Regions from separate parts of the Desulfobaculum senezii genome, predicted to be linked through region 3. Evidence: predicted binding sites of a transcription regulator. Region 3 holds the regulator's gene; each other region holds the start of a gene.
The links. The regulator sigma-54, encoded in region 3, starts transcription at its own class of promoters, with help from an activator protein. The targets are predictions, from matches to a motif close to CTGGCACGGNNNNTGCTT.
Positions count from the first base shown of each region.

Region 1: a site for sigma-54 is predicted at 1,619-1,636, ahead of ACYQ2T_RS11980 (VgrG-related protein). Genes of this name have one in related genera too.
Region 2: a site for sigma-54 is predicted at 1,735-1,752, ahead of ACYQ2T_RS06610 (NifB/NifX family molybdenum-iron cluster-binding protein). Genes of this name have one in related genera too.
Region 4: a site for sigma-54 is predicted at 2,364-2,381, ahead of ACYQ2T_RS16150 (NifB/NifX family molybdenum-iron cluster-binding protein). Genes of this name have one in related genera too.

Region 1 is NZ_BAAHYU010000003.1:651,967-655,605, reverse strand. It holds gene ACYQ2T_RS11980 (VgrG-related protein) at 262-1,551, opposite strand; gene ACYQ2T_RS11975 (HDIG domain-containing metalloprotein) at 1,732-2,286, shown strand; gene ACYQ2T_RS11970 (YhjD/YihY/BrkB family envelope integrity protein) at 2,423-3,639, shown strand, end outside.
Region 2 is NZ_BAAHYU010000002.1:1,290,617-1,294,255, forward strand. It holds gene ACYQ2T_RS06595 (YjdF family protein) at 1-35, shown strand, start outside; gene ACYQ2T_RS06600 (hypothetical protein) at 101-385, opposite strand; gene ACYQ2T_RS06605 (rubrerythrin family protein) at 526-1,020, shown strand; gene ACYQ2T_RS06610 (NifB/NifX family molybdenum-iron cluster-binding protein) at 1,195-1,689, opposite strand; gene hisF (imidazole glycerol phosphate synthase subunit HisF) at 1,919-2,698, opposite strand; gene hisH (imidazole glycerol phosphate synthase subunit HisH) at 2,688-3,332, opposite strand; gene rfaD (ADP-glyceromanno-heptose 6-epimerase) at 3,525-3,639, shown strand, end outside.
Region 3 is NZ_BAAHYU010000002.1:1,565,478-1,569,116, forward strand. It holds gene lptB (LPS export ABC transporter ATP-binding protein) at 1-332, shown strand, start outside; gene rpoN (RNA polymerase factor sigma-54) at 557-2,011, shown strand; gene hpf (ribosome hibernation-promoting factor, HPF/YfiA family) at 2,118-2,675, shown strand; gene ACYQ2T_RS07800 (PTS sugar transporter subunit IIA) at 2,672-3,121, shown strand; gene rapZ (RNase adapter RapZ) at 3,124-3,639, shown strand, end outside.
Region 4 is NZ_BAAHYU010000004.1:267,298-270,936, forward strand. It holds gene ACYQ2T_RS16135 (hydrogenase maturation nickel metallochaperone HypA/HybF) at 1-44, shown strand, start outside; gene hypB (hydrogenase nickel incorporation protein HypB) at 96-758, shown strand; gene ACYQ2T_RS16145 (sigma-54 interaction domain-containing protein) at 910-2,253, shown strand; gene ACYQ2T_RS16150 (NifB/NifX family molybdenum-iron cluster-binding protein) at 2,447-2,914, shown strand; gene ACYQ2T_RS16155 (NifB/NifX family molybdenum-iron cluster-binding protein) at 2,915-3,274, shown strand; gene ACYQ2T_RS16160 (ATP-binding protein) at 3,300-3,639, shown strand, end outside.

The DNA of each region.
Region 1 (3,639 bases), on a different contig from region 3:
CCTTCCCCTGCCCTATGGCGCGCGGCGTCCGCCACAGCCCCACATGCACCAACCCCGGACGCGTTGCCGCATCCGGGGTTGAAAAGCGTGGCCCGCCGCCACAAGCGCGCCATAAAGCTGACGCGCCGCGTATTTTTTCCGGCCAAGCTGGCCCGTTGTCTTGCAGACGATTCTAACAGAACGCGGCGCAAGGCACGCGGACAGTCCGCGCCCACAGGATGACCGCGTTACACGGCCAAAACGCCGCCGGTCTCCGCCCTTCTAGGCAAGCATGCCGGACAGGGTCGTATCCCCGCCGTCAAACAGCGACAGCGCAAGCTCCATCTCGCTGGCAAAGCGGCTGTGCACCGCACTGCGGACCCGCTCCGTGGAGGAGCCAAACTGGCCGCTGCGGTGGGCGTACACTTCCTGAATAAGCGACTTGCCAAAGTCATCGGCGCCATTTCTGTTCACAGCATCCACGGCGCTGGCAAAGATGCGCGCCGAGCCGGATGCCCCGTGCTGTACGGCGGTGCTCCACAGCACCTGCGCCAGCACGCCGCCCTCGCCTTCAAGGTCCAGCCCTGTCAGCTCGGCCACCTTACGCGCCGCCGGCAGGAAGTGCGTCTCGCGGATGAACTCGTGCTGCACATCGGCAAAGCGCTCCGGCTCCGCCTGCGCAATATCCTTCCACGCGGCGGGAACGGCTCCCGTGGTGGAACCAGTGTTGGCTTTGCCCGCACCGCGCAGGGCCTCGGCCCACTTGGGCGCGTGGCGGTCAAGGTATGTCAGAAAACCGTCAAAGGTCCCCGCGCGCGATGAAATCTGATACATGCCGTAGGACGTGCCGCCCACCCGGTCATACCCGATCACGCCGGGGTCGCCATTGGATTCAAAACGCGCCGCCAGCAAGCCTGCAAGGCGCGCGGCCTCGCGACTGCCATAGGCCTTATTTTCCATAGCCTGCGTTGCCGCCTGCCGTGAGGGCGATTCAGCGGACGTGTGGCCTGCGGCCTGCGCCATTACAGCGCCTGCCGCAGCGTCGGCGTCAGCTGTGGTCCCGGCCTTGGCGGCCTGCACGGCCGCACTGCCTGGCTGGGCGCCGGCGTCGGTCTTGGCGCTGACTGTGGCAAAGGAATCGCCCGCAGCGCCGTGGTGTTGCGCCGTGGTCATGGCCTCGGCGCGTTGTCTGTGGTGGACGTTACGCAGGGTCTCCAGCATGGTTGCCAACGCATTGGCGCCGCCCAGCGCGCCGGGGAAGGTTCCCTCGCCGCCGCTCCGCGCGTCGCCGCCAGAGTCCGACAACGTGTCGATGAGCATGGAGGCGTCCGTCAGCCCTGCGAATTCGCTGGCCTGATGCGCCCCGCCCTCACCGGTCATACCGTTTATGAATTCCCGGCCCAGCATCAGCTGGCCTTCAACGCCCGTGTATGTTCCCGGGCCGCCGGTAAGAATGCTCTGCAACATACTGCCAAAGGCCGCATCCCCTAGCGGCAGGCCCTGCCCGCCGCGGAACTGCGATATCTTCTGAAGCGCCGCAATCTGTTTGGTTATGCTACTTAATCTATTCATGTACACGCTCTCCTAACGGGAATGACGACGTCGAAAAACCGACGATTCCCCCTCTCAGCAGGGTATTAAGCAATAAGCATGCCTAGATACTGAAACACCGCAATTCCAGCGAAGCATTTGCCCTTTTTGGCGTCTTTCCTGTAGGCTTGCCGCATACATTATCTTTTTGAGGAGATACCAATGATGACACGAGACGAAGCGCTGGCCCTTATTACCACGCAAAATCCCGAACCGCACCTGATCAATCACGCCAAGCAGACCGAAGCCATCATGCGCGCCCTTGCGCCGCAGTTTGAGGCGGACGCCGAGCTGTGGGGCATCACCGGCCTGCTGCACGACCTTGACTACCCCATGACCAAAGACACCCCCGAACAACACGGCGCCATGGCCAAAGATATGCTGGACGGGAAAATGCCAGAAGACGCCCTGCACGCCATCATTGCCCACAATGAAGAATGCACCGGCGTTGCCGCCGAGAGCACTTTCGACTACGCCCTGCGCGCGGCAGAGACCGTCACCGGCCTCATCTCCGCCGCCGCCCTTGTGCGCCCCACCCGCATGGACGGCATGAAGGCCAAAAGCCTGAAAAAGAAAATGAAGGACAAATCCTTCGCCGCCAGCGTCAACCGCGAGCGCATCCACGAGTGTGACAAGCTGGGCATGGACCTTGGCGCGTTTTTGACCCTGTCCATCACCGCTATGGCCGGTGTGGCCGAGGAAACCGGCATCGCCTAGCCCCCTATGGCGCGCGCCCACCCCGCGCCAGTTTGACGAAAACCAAACACGGGCACGAAGCCGCCACAGCGCCCTTCGTGCCCGCCAAACGCTCACCCAGCGGATGCCCGCATCCGCGCCACCACTGGAGGACGCCGTGTTCCGCCTCCCCCGCGTTCACGACCCACTTGATGAAACCAGCTCCTTTGCCGAAAAGCAGCTGGCGCGCCTGATGCGCTGGCTGTATATGATCGGCCGGGGCTTTGTGGCCGACCAGTGCCTGCTGCGCGCCTCGGCGCTGGCCTATACCACCGTCCTCTCCATGGTGCCGCTTTTGGCCGTGGCGTTCTCCATTTCCAAGGGCTTTGGGTTCCAGAACTCTACCTTCATCCGCACCCTGCTCATGCAGGCCACCACAGGCAACCCCGAGGTGGTGGAAACCATCATCGGCTACATTAACAACACCAACGTCAGCACGCTGGGCGTAGCCGGCGTGACACTGCTCTTCATGACGGTTATCTCGCTGCTGGGGAACATTGAGGCCAGTTTTAATTCCATTTTTGGCGTCAAGAGCCAGCGCAGCCTGTGGCGCAAGTTCTCGGACTATCTGGCCGTGACCATGGTCTGCCCACTGCTCATCATCGTCGCCATCAGCTCCACGGCGTCGCTCCAGAGTACGCACGTGGTGCAACAGATTCTGAGCGTTTCGGTCTTCAGCACGCTGTACATCGCCCTGCTCAAGCTGCTGCCTTATTTCACCACGTGGCTGGCGCTTATTTTTATTTATGTCTTTATCCCCAACACGCGGGTGCGCTTTCCCGCCGCCCTCGGCGGCGCGGTCATCGCTGGCAGCCTGTGGCAGTTGGTGCAAATGGCCTACATCCAGTACCAAGCCACCTCCACCAACTACAACGCCATCTACGGCAGCTTTGCGCAGGTGCCGCTGTTTCTCATCTGGACCTTTATCAGCTGGATTATCGTCCTGCTGGGCGCGGAAATCTGCTTCGCCCTCCAGTATAGCGAAAGCTACTACAGCGAGGCGCGCATGAACGAGTACAGCTTTGACGACAGGCAAAAGCTGGGGGTACTCGTCCTCGCCCTTATCACGCATATGTTTCAAAGCGGACGGCCCACACCCACCAATGAGGACATCGCCCACCGCCTTGGCGCGCCGGTGAAGCTGGTGAACCATGTGATGTTCATGCTTGCCCAAAGCGGCGTGGTGGTTAAAGTTGACCGCGAGCGCGGCGAGGCATACACCCTTGCCCGTCCCCCGCAGAGCGTTCGCATCGTGGACGTAATGCAATCGCTGGCCCTGTACAGGGACACCACAGGACGCGAGCCCTTTGAAAGCAACGCCGACTTTCTGGCTCC
Region 2 (3,639 bases), 270 kb from region 3:
AGGAGAAGCGGCGGCAAAAGCGCCGGGGGCATTAGCGCCGCAGTACGGGGCGCATGACGAAATGGCGCGCAGTCGCCGGTGGATGTGTCATCGCAGCGTATTACGTCGCCGCGCGCCCCTGCCCGACAAGGAGCATCAGGTCGTCAATGTTTGGCTGTCCGCAGGCGGCGGGCTGGTAGTCGAGAAACTGCTTGAGGATAATTTCCCCGCAGCCGGGCGAAAAGTAAAAGACGCTGTACGGGCGGTCGTCCTCGTTGAGGGCATACATTTGCATATCGGCCGCTGCCGTGTTTTGATTCACGGCGTGGATGAACTTGTCCTGAAGCCGGGCGGTTTCTCCGGCCGCGACATCCTGCATGCTGAGCGTTATGCGGTACCAGTCCATGGCTCCTCCTTGGTGCGGGGCGTGGACGGACAACGGATGAATTTTGATGTATCACCGAATAGGCTACATCAGATTGAGGAAAAACGGCAAACCACAAGCGGTTTGCCATCCCCAAAAAAGCTCTCGTAAGGAGACGTGAAATGAGTAAGACCACAGCGAATTTGGAAGCGGCGTTTGCCGGTGAGTCTCAGGCCAACCGCAAGTACCTTGCCTTTGCCGAGAAGGCCGATAAGGAAGGGCTGGCGCAGGTTGCCAAGTTGTTCCGCGCAGCCGCCGCTGCGGAGACGGTGCACGCGCATGCGCACCTGCGTCTGCTCAAGGGCGTCGGTTCCACCAAGGAGAACCTGATGACCGCCATCGCTGGCGAGACGCATGAATTCAAGGAAATGTACCCGGCCATGATTGAGGACGCCAAGGCCGAGGGCGAGCGCGCGGCAGAGCGGTACTTTGGCTTTGCCAACGCCGTTGAGGAAGTGCACGCCTGCCTGTACGAAAAGGCGCTGAATGACCCCGAAGGTCTGCCCGCCACGGAATACTACGTCTGTAGCGTGTGCGGCCACGTGCACGAAGGCAAGCCCACGGAGAAGTGTCCTGTCTGCAATGCCAAGCCCGAGGCATATTTCCTCGTGGACTAACGGCGCGAAAAAGCCAAGACGGCGCGGCTTGTGGCATTGACACCGGCCGCGCCTGTGCGCGCCGGGCTGCCCTGCCGGGCGGCTGCGGCGCGCATGATACGATAGACCGTCCCCGGCCTCGCCGTGGGCGGTCTTTTTTTATGGCACGGGGCCAGTGGATTCGCGGGCTGTGGGTTAGCGTCTGCCGCCACCCATGCCGCGTCCGCCGCCACCGCCCATGCCGCGGCCACAACCGCCACGGCCACCTCGGCCGCCGCCCATGCCCCTACCCATGCCGCACCCTGCGCCGCGTCCGCCGCCTTGGCCCATGCCTTGACCGCGGCCCTGTCCGGGCTGGGGCGTGCTGGGTGCGGTCTGGCCGGATTCGGCCTGAGCGAGGGCGTCGCTGCATGTGGCGGCGTTCACCGTGATGATGCGCAGGCCCGCCTGCGTCAGCGCGGCTTCGGCCTTGGGGCCAACGCGGCCGGTGATAACGGCCTGTACGCCAGCGTCCACAACGGTCTGCGCGGCCTGAATGCCTGCGCCCTGCGGCTGTGTGGCGGCGGTGTTGTCAATGGCTGCGGTCTGGCCGGTTTCCGTGTCGTGGATGAGAAAGACCGGGGCGCGGCCAAAGCGCGGGTCCAGTGCGCTGGTGAGTTCCGGGCCGGTACTGCTGATTGCATACTTCATGAGGAAAGACCTCCTGTTTTGTGTGTTGCTCTGTTGCTTTGAAGTGAGCAAAGGCTGTGCCGGATGTGGAAAGTCAAGGAAGACAAGTGGTTATGATTTTACCCGGTTTTGAAAAGGCGCATGTTTCGCCTGTTTCTGTGCGGGGCAGGGCGCAATATGCGCCCAGACGAAAAAGCCCCCGCGCGGGTGCACGGGGGCTGGAAGTGCCGGAAAGGGGCAGGGTGGGCGTTTACCAGACGCTACGGACTTTGACGCCGCGCTGCTGCATCACGTCCTTGCACTGGCGGATGGAGTATTCGCCGTAGTGGACAATGGAGGCGATGAGCGCCGCGGAGGCGTGGCCTTCGGTGATGGCGTCGGCCATATGTTCGGGCGTGCCAGCACCGCCGGAGGCGATGACCGGGATGTGCACGGCGTCGGCGATGGTGCGGGTCAGGTTCAGCTCGTAGCCGTCCTTGGTGCCGTCCGCGTCGATGGAGTTGACGCAGAGTTCGCCTGCGCCAAGGGCCTCGGCGCGCTTCGCCCATGCGATGGCGTCCATGCCCATGTGCTTGCGGCCACCGTGGATGACAATTTCATAGCCAGAGGGAATCGACTCGGACACGGGAACGCGCAGGACGTCCATGCCCACCACGATGCACTGCGAGCCAAAAGCCGCCGCGCCTTCGGAGATGATGTCCGGGTTCTTTACGGCGGCGGAGTTGACGGAAATCTTCTCCGCACCGGCAAGGAGCACGTCGCGCATATCGCTGACGGTGGAGATGCCGCCGCCAACGGAGAAGGGGATGAAGATTTCCTGCGCCACGGCTTCCACAACCTTGAGCATAATGCCGCGGCGCTCGTGCGAGGCGGTGATGTCGTAGAAGACCAGCTCGTCCGCGCCTTCCTCATAGTAGGTGCGCGCGGTGTCCACCGGGTCGCCGATGTCGATGTTGTCCTTGAACTTGATGCCCTTGGTCAGCCTGCCGTCGCGGACATCAAGGCACGGGATGATGCGCTTACTCAGCATTTTTGACCTCCAGGCAGTAGTCGTGGAAATTCTTGAGCAGGGCGAGGCCAGGCCTGCCGCTCTTTTCGGGATGGAACTGCACGGCCCACAGGCCTTCGCGCCCGTGCATGGCGCAGAATTCGTGCCCGTAGGTGGTGGTGGCCAGAACATACTGTGCGTCCGCGTCCGGGTAGTAGCTGTGCACGTAGTAGAACTCCGCACCCGGCTCAATGCCCCGGAACAGGCGCTCGTCGGGATTCTTCGGCGTGACGGCGTTCCAGCCCATATGCGGGATGCGCACGGGGGTGCCGTCCTCTTCGGTCATGTCGCCGTCAAAGCGGCGGCAAATGCCGGGGATGATGCCGAGGGTGGTGGTGTTGTTCTCCTCCGACGAGTCGAGCATAATTTGGCAGCCCACGCAGATGCCAAGGAGGGGCTTGCCGCTGTCGATAAGCGAGGAGAGAACGGAGTCCAGACCGGTGGAGGTCAGTTCATTCATGGCCTGACCTGCCGCCCCCACACCGGGAAAGATGACGCCGTCTGCACTGCGCAGAACGTCCGCATTGTCCGTGATGGTGCATTCTATGCCCAGATGGTCGAGGGCGCGGCGGACGGAAGTCTGGTTTCCGGCCTTGTAGTCGAGTATTGCGAGCATGTCTTTCTCCTTCGTAGAACTCAGCAAATTAGACAATATGCGGCTGCAATACAAGTGCGGGATTTGCCGCGCGCCGTTTTGCGCCGCCGCGTGCTGGTGGAGCGCATCCGCGCGCGTGGGGGTTGCCCTCATATGGGGCGGGAGTATACAAAGCTGGTTTGCGTAGCACAAACCACAACCAACGGAGATGGTATGTATATAGTGACCGGCGGCGCGGGCTTCATCGGCAGCGCCTTTGTGTGGAAGCTCAACGAGATGGGCATTCATGACATTGTGGTGGTGGATGACCTTGGCACCGGGGACAAAT
Region 3 (3,639 bases):
ACCAGAAGGCCATGCACCTCTCCGGCGGTGAGCGCAGGCGGCTCGAGATCGCCCGCGCGCTTATTCTGAATCCGAAATTCATGCTGCTGGATGAGCCTTTTGCGGGGATTGACCCCATCGCCGTGGATGACATACAAGGAATTGTACGCGGGCTGAAAGAGAAGGGCATTGGCGTGCTCATTTCCGACCATAACGTCCGCGAAACCCTGCGTATTTGCGACAGGGCCTACCTTGTCTACGAAGGCCGCATCATCCTGAGCGGCACTCCGGAAGAAATTTGTGCCGATCCTAAGGCTCGCCGGGTCTACCTTGGCGAGACGTTCTGCCTGTAACCTTCCGGAAATTCTATATAAATCCCTATATTCAAGAACCTTGCCAGTCTTGGTTGCAAGCTTGTTGTGAATGTGGCATGGTGCTTGTGCGGTCGGTAACGAAGTCCGCACAAGCACCATTTTTTTTAGATGCCGTAGGCACTGTCGCACTTCCGCCCCCTTTGACGGGGCAGCCTGATACGGAATCTGCAACGCCAACATTTCGCAAGAAGACATAAGCCAACATGGCACTTGAACTACGACAACAACTCAAGCTCTCTCAGCAACTGGTCATGACACCGCAGTTGCAGCAGGCCATCAAGCTGCTGCAGCTCTCCCGCGTGGAGTTGGTGGACATGGTCCAGCAGGAACTCCTCGAGAATCCCCTTCTGGAGGAGGCCGCCGTCGAGCCGTCGCAGGAGAAGGCCGAGGCCGAGCAGGACGCCCGGTCGGCAGAAGCCGTAGATAACGGCGAAGCCATGGCCGATGGCGTTGGCGATCAGGACGCGATGCAGGGCGCGGATTGGGAAAACTACCTCGGGGAGTTCTCTTCCACGGGGCGGCAGTCCTCGGCGCGTGAAGCGGAAATCCCGGAGGAGGGCTTGTCCTTTGAGGCCCGCCTTTCGTCCAAGCCATCGCTGGAAGGGCATCTGGAATGGCAGATCCGCCTCTCGGACATGACGCCGGAGCAGGTGAACATCGCAGAGGTCATCCTTGGCAACCTTGGCTCGCAGGGCTACCTGCAAAGCACCGTTGAGGAAATCGCCGAGGAAGCCAAGTGCTCCGTGGACGCCGTGGAGGAAACGCTGCACCGCGTCCAGCGCATGGACCCCGTGGGCGTTGCCGCCCGCGACCCGCGCGAGTGTCTGCTTGTGCAGCTGGAGGTCAACGGCTACGACGACCCCATCCTGCACTCCCTCGTCAGCGACCACCTGGAGGACCTTGAAAAGCGCCGCTACAAGCCGCTGGCGCGCAAGTTCCGCCTCACCCTTGAAGGCCTCAAGGAATACCTCGACTTTCTGCAAACCCTCGACCCCATGCCCGGTGCTGCCTTTGGCAGTGGCGAGGCGCAGTACGTCAGCCCGGATGTGCACGTCTACAAGTACGAGGATGACTTCGTCATCGTGCTCAATGACGACGGTTTGCCGCAGCTGACGGTCAATGATTTCTATCTTGATTCCGTGAAGGATGGGCGCGGCGCGCCGGAGAAGGAATACCTGCACGAGCGCCTGCGTTCCGCCCAGTGGCTGATGAAAAGCCTGTACCAGCGCCAGCGGACCCTCTATAAGGTTATGGAGAGTCTTGTGCGCTTCCAGCGTGGGTTCTTTGAGCATGGCGTGACCCGTCTGAAGCCCCTTATCCTCAAGGATGTGGCCGATGACATCGAGATGCACGAATCCACCATCAGCCGCATTACCACCAGCAAGTATGTGTCCACGCCCCATGGCGTGTTCGAGCTGAAATTTTTCTTCAACAGCGCCCTCGGTATGGACGACGGATCGCAGGTCGGCTCCGAGAGCGTGAAGGCACACATCAAGGAACTCATCGGAAAGGAAGATACCAAAAAGCCTCTTTCGGACGAGAAAATCGCCGAGATCCTCAAAGGGCGGCTTCAGGTCAACATCGCACGGCGAACTGTTGCCAAATATCGCAGCTCCCTCGGCATACCGTCCTCCTCCAAACGCAAGCAGGTCTTTTAGGAGGGGCGGAGCGGCGACAACACCCTTTATTTTCAGGCTGAATGCAAGTACACTTTCCTCTATGGTGAGTATTCGATCCAACCCCAGCAGTTAAGGAGGATCGTCGATGAACATCAGCTTGACCTTTAAGAATTTCGAGCCTTCGGACCATCTCAAGCAGTATGCCCGCAAGCGCTTTGAAAAGCTGATCAAGTACGCCGATACCGGCAATGCCGAGTTGCAGATCAACCTGAGTGTGGAGAAGTTTCGCCACATCGCGGAGGTCTCGCTTGCCGGGGACAATATGAACATGTCCGCCGTTGAGGAATCGGAAGACATGTACTCCTCCATCGACCTTGTGCTGGACAAGATGTCCGCACAGGTCCGCAAGATGCGTGAAAAGGACAAGGACCGCCGCCGCGCGCGCGATACCGTGCGCCAGGAGGACGTCGCCGCCCTTGGCGGATTCGACGCCGAGGACATGGACGCCGCATCCGGCCCTGTCATCGTGCAGGCCGACACCTACACGCCCAAGCCCATGATGGCCGACGAGGCCGCCATGCAGCTGGACACCTTCAAGTATGATTTCCTCGTGTTCCGCAACGCTGAAACCGAACGGGTCAATGTCATCTACCGCCGCAAGACCGGCGAGTACGGCCTCATTGATCCCGGGATGTACGAATGAAGCTCGGAGATTTTGTCGATAGCGATTTGATATTCCCTGAACTTTCGGCCAGAACCAAGTCTTCGGTTCTGGCCGAACTTGTGGCCGGGGCTGCGCAGCATGTGCAGGGCATTGACCCTGAACAGGCCAAGGACGTCCTGCTGGAACGGGAATCCCTCGGCACCACTGGAATCGGCGACGGCATCGCCATCCCCCACGGCAAGCTGGAGGGGCTGGACGACATCGTCGTCGTTGCCGCCAGAAGCCGCGAGGGCGTTGACTTTGATGCGCTGGATTTTAAGCCCTGCCACATCTTCTTCCTTGTGCTTGCGCCGGAAAAGGTGGCCGGGATGCACCTGCGCATCCTTGCCCACATCTCCCGTACCCTTAAGGATGAGAAGTTCCGCACGGCCTTCTTGGAGGCTGGCGATAAGGACGAACTGGTCCGCCTTATCAAGGGAGCCTAAGCATGGAACCTGTCGTGCCGGGAGCGGCCACCGAGCCGGATTTTCCCGTCATTATCCTCTCTGGTCTTTCCGGAGCGGGCAAATCCACTGCCCTGAAGGTTTTTGAGGACCTTGGCTTCGTCTCCGTGGACGGGTTGCCCCCGGATGTCATCCCCGAATTCGTGGACCTGTTTCGCCGTCAGAAAGAAGTGTACCACCGAGGATTGACCCTTGGGCTGGACGTGCGTCACTCGGACTTTACTGCCAAATGGGAACAGACACGGGGTATCCTTGCCGAAAGCGGCGTGGAGCCGCGCGTGGTGTTCATTGAGGCGGGAGAGAATGTCCTGCGCCGCAGGTATGCGGCCACCCGCCGTCCGCATCCGCTGGAGCAGGGCGTTGGGCTGGACCGCGCCCTTGTGGAGGAGCGCCGCCTGCTCGCCCCGGTGCGCGATTTGGCCGAGCTTGTCATCGACACCTCGGATTATTCCATCCACGACCTGCGCCGCACGTTGCAGGAGAAATGGAATTTCCTGCAG
Region 4 (3,639 bases), on a different contig from region 3:
TGCAGGGCAAAGAACTCTACCTTGACAACATGGAGGCCGAATAAGGCCCACTCCGCCACAGGCGGACCCGCAACATGATTCCAAGGAGACAGGACATGGAAATCCCAGTTGTACGAAACATCCTTGAGGCAAACGACCGCATCTCCGCCCAGTTGCGAAAGAGATTTGCGCAGAACAAGGTGCTGGTGCTGAACCTCATCAGCTCCCCCGGGTCCGGCAAGACCTCCACGCTGGAGCGTACGCTGGAAGACCTGCGCAACGAGTTCAAAATGGCCGTCATCGAGGGCGACATCCTCACGGACAACGACGCCAAGCGCGTTGCCGCCACTGGCGCGCAGGCCGTGCAGATTAATACCGACGGCGCATGCCACCTCGACGGCTCCATGATTCTGGAAGCCCTTGAGTCCATCGACCTTGAGGGACTGGACATCCTGTTCGTGGAAAACGTGGGCAACCTTGTGTGCCCTGCCGAATTTGAAGTGGGCGAAGACTTCAAGGTCGCCCTGCTGTCCGTGACCGAAGGCGACGACAAGCCGGAGAAGTACCCACTGCTCTTTGCCGAATCCGCCGTCATGGTCCTGAACAAGATCGACCTGCTGCCCTACGTGGACTTTGACATGGAAAAGGCCCGCCGCTTCGCCACCGGCCTGAACAAGGACATCAGCATCTACCCCGTCTCCTGCAAGACCTGCGAAGGCCTCGACGGCTGGTACGCATGGCTGCGCCAGAAGGTGAAGGAAAAGAAGCAGGCCGAATAGCGCGCCGCACGGCCAGCACCGCTGCGCCGTCCCCCGCGCACAACGCCGCGCCAAAGACGACATCATCAAGGAGCATGCGCCGCGCGGCGCATGCTCCTTGTCCGCTTCTCCCCCCTGTGGGCAAGCGGGCTACGTAAGGAGACAGGAGCCAATGCCGTTCCCGGACAATCTCCCCGGAGAAGCCATCCTCAATTCCATTGCCGACGGTGTGTTCACCGTGGACTTGGACTGGACCATTACGTCCTTTAATCAGGCGGCCTCGCGCATCACGGGCGTGCCCGCGGAGGAAGCCATCGGCCAAAAATGCTGGGAGGTCTTCCACTCCAGCATCTGCGACGGCGACTGCGCCCTGCGCACCTGCCTGCGCGAAACTGGCTCCATCTCCAACAAGTCCATCTTCATCGTCCGCCCGGACGGGGAGAAGGTGCCCATCTCCATCTCCGCCTCGCCCCTGTACGACTGCGACGGCAACGTCGTAGGCGGCGTGGAGACCTTCCGCGACCTCACGGACATCCACCTCATCCGCAAGGAAATGCAGGAGTCCTACACCTTTGAGGACATCGTGGGCAAATCCGAGGCCCTGTCGCGCACCTTCCGCATATTGCCGCACATCGCCAAAAGTCAGGCCACGGTGCTGCTGCTTGGCGAGTCCGGCACCGGCAAGGAGCTGTTCGCCCGCGCCATCCACAACCTCAGCAGCCGCAAGGGCGGGCCCTTTGTCGCCGTCAACTGCGGCGCACTGCCGGACACCCTGCTGGAGTCGGAGCTGTTTGGCTACAAGGCCGGAGCCTTCACCGACGCCAAACGCGACAAGGCCGGACGCTTTCAAACCGCGCGCGGCGGCACGCTGTTCCTCGACGAAATCGGCGATATGCCGCAGAACCTGCAAGTGAAGCTCCTGCGCGTTTTGCAGGAAAAAGTCTTTGAGCCGCTGGGGTCCGAAACGCCCGTGAAGGCCGATGTCCGCGTCATCGCCGCCACCAACCGCGACCTGCAGGCCCTCGTGGATGAAGGCACCTTCCGCCAAGACCTCTATTACCGCCTGAACGTCGCGCAGATGCACCTGCCCGCCCTGCGCGAACGCCGCGAGGACATCCCCCTGCTGGTGGACTACTTTGTGCGCAAGCTCAACGCCCTGCAGGGCAAGGACGTGGAAGGCGTGTCCGAGGACGTGCTGTCCATCCTCATGCGCCACCCCTTCCCCGGCAACGTTCGCGAGCTGGAAAACGTCCTTGAATTCGCGTTCATCCTCTGCCCCTCCGGCTTTGTGCAGGTGGAGCACCTGCCCGAGCACCTCCAGCCCGAAGAGGACGCCGCGCCCATCGCAGCCGGTGACGACCAGCCCATGTCGCTGGAGCGCATCAAATGCCGCGCCGTGGCCCGCGCGCTGGCCCGTAACGGCGGCAAACGTATGAAGACCTGCCGCGAGCTGGAAATCTCCAAGGACACACTCCGGCGCATGATACGCCGCTGTCAGGATATGGGCGAATTTTAAGCCCTGCCCGCCATAGCGCGGGCTTTTTTTTCGCCTGTTTTACGATTACGGGGCACAGCGCACATAGCGCAACATGCTGAATTTCAACACTTTTCAACCAAAAGCACATTTTGGCACCATCTATGCTCATCTCCTCCCGAACACGGGCCATGGCATTTCGCCACGCCCACAATCCCGTTGCCGAGGACCACGCATGAACCTCTGTTTGGCATGCTTCGAAGACCGGCTGGCCTCTCTGCTCGAAAACACAACGAGCTTCCGCCTCTACCGCGTAGAGGACGGCACGGCGACCCCCGCCGGGGGCTTCGACATCGCCCAGAACGATACCGCGCGCCTTGTAAGCGCCCTCACCTCCTATAAGGTGGACTCCCTCGTCTGTGGTGGCGTCACCGGCTGTACGCGCCGGATGCTGCTTCAGGCCGGGCTGGACGTTCGCCCATGGGTGCGGGGCACCATTGAAGACGTGCTCAGCGCCGTGCTGGACGATAGTCTCGAACATCTCGCCATGCCCGGATGCGGCGGCAGACGCTGCGGCAGAGGCCGCATGGAGAGCGACCTTATCGCTCCCGGTTGCCGCGAACGCCGTCAGGGCTGCGGACAGGGGCACGGCATGGGTCACGGACGAGGCACGGGAAATACTCCGAAAAAGGGAGGCGCATAGATGAAAATCGCCATCACCAGTCAGGGCCAGACTCTGGACAGCTCCATCGACCCCCGCTTCGGCCGCGCCGCCGGATTCGTCCTTGTGGATACCGAAAGCGGCGACATCGACTACGCAGACAACACGCAGAACCTTACCCTGGCGCAGGGCGCGGGCATTCAGGCCGCGCAGAATGTGGCCCGCACGGGCGCACAGGCCGTCATCACCGGCCACGTTGGCCCCAAGGCCTTCACTGCACTGAACAAGGGCAAGATTGACATTTACCTTGGCGCGGCGGGCACCGTGCAGGAAGCGCTGGACGCCTTCAAGTCCGGCAAGCTGAGCGCAGCCGACGCCGCCGACAAGGAAGGCCACTGGTAGGCCGGGGAGAATGGATACCACGATGCTGAATATAGCCGTTGCCAGCGGAAAGGGCGGCACGGGCAAAACCACAGTCTCCGCAAACCTCGCCGCATGGCTTGCCTCGCGGGGCACCCATGTCACGGCGCTGGATTGCGACGTGGAGGAGCCCAACCTGCACCTTTTCCTCAAGCCGGATTGGACCGAAACCCGCACCGAGAGCGTGCCCGTCCCCGTCGTGGACGAGGACGCCTGCCTCGGCGAGGAGTGCCGCAAATGCGTGGACCTCTGCCGCTTTAAGGCGCTCATCATGATGGGCGGTTCGGTCATGGTCTTTCCCGAACTCTGTCACGGATGCGGCCTGTGCAACCTTGCATGCCCAGCAA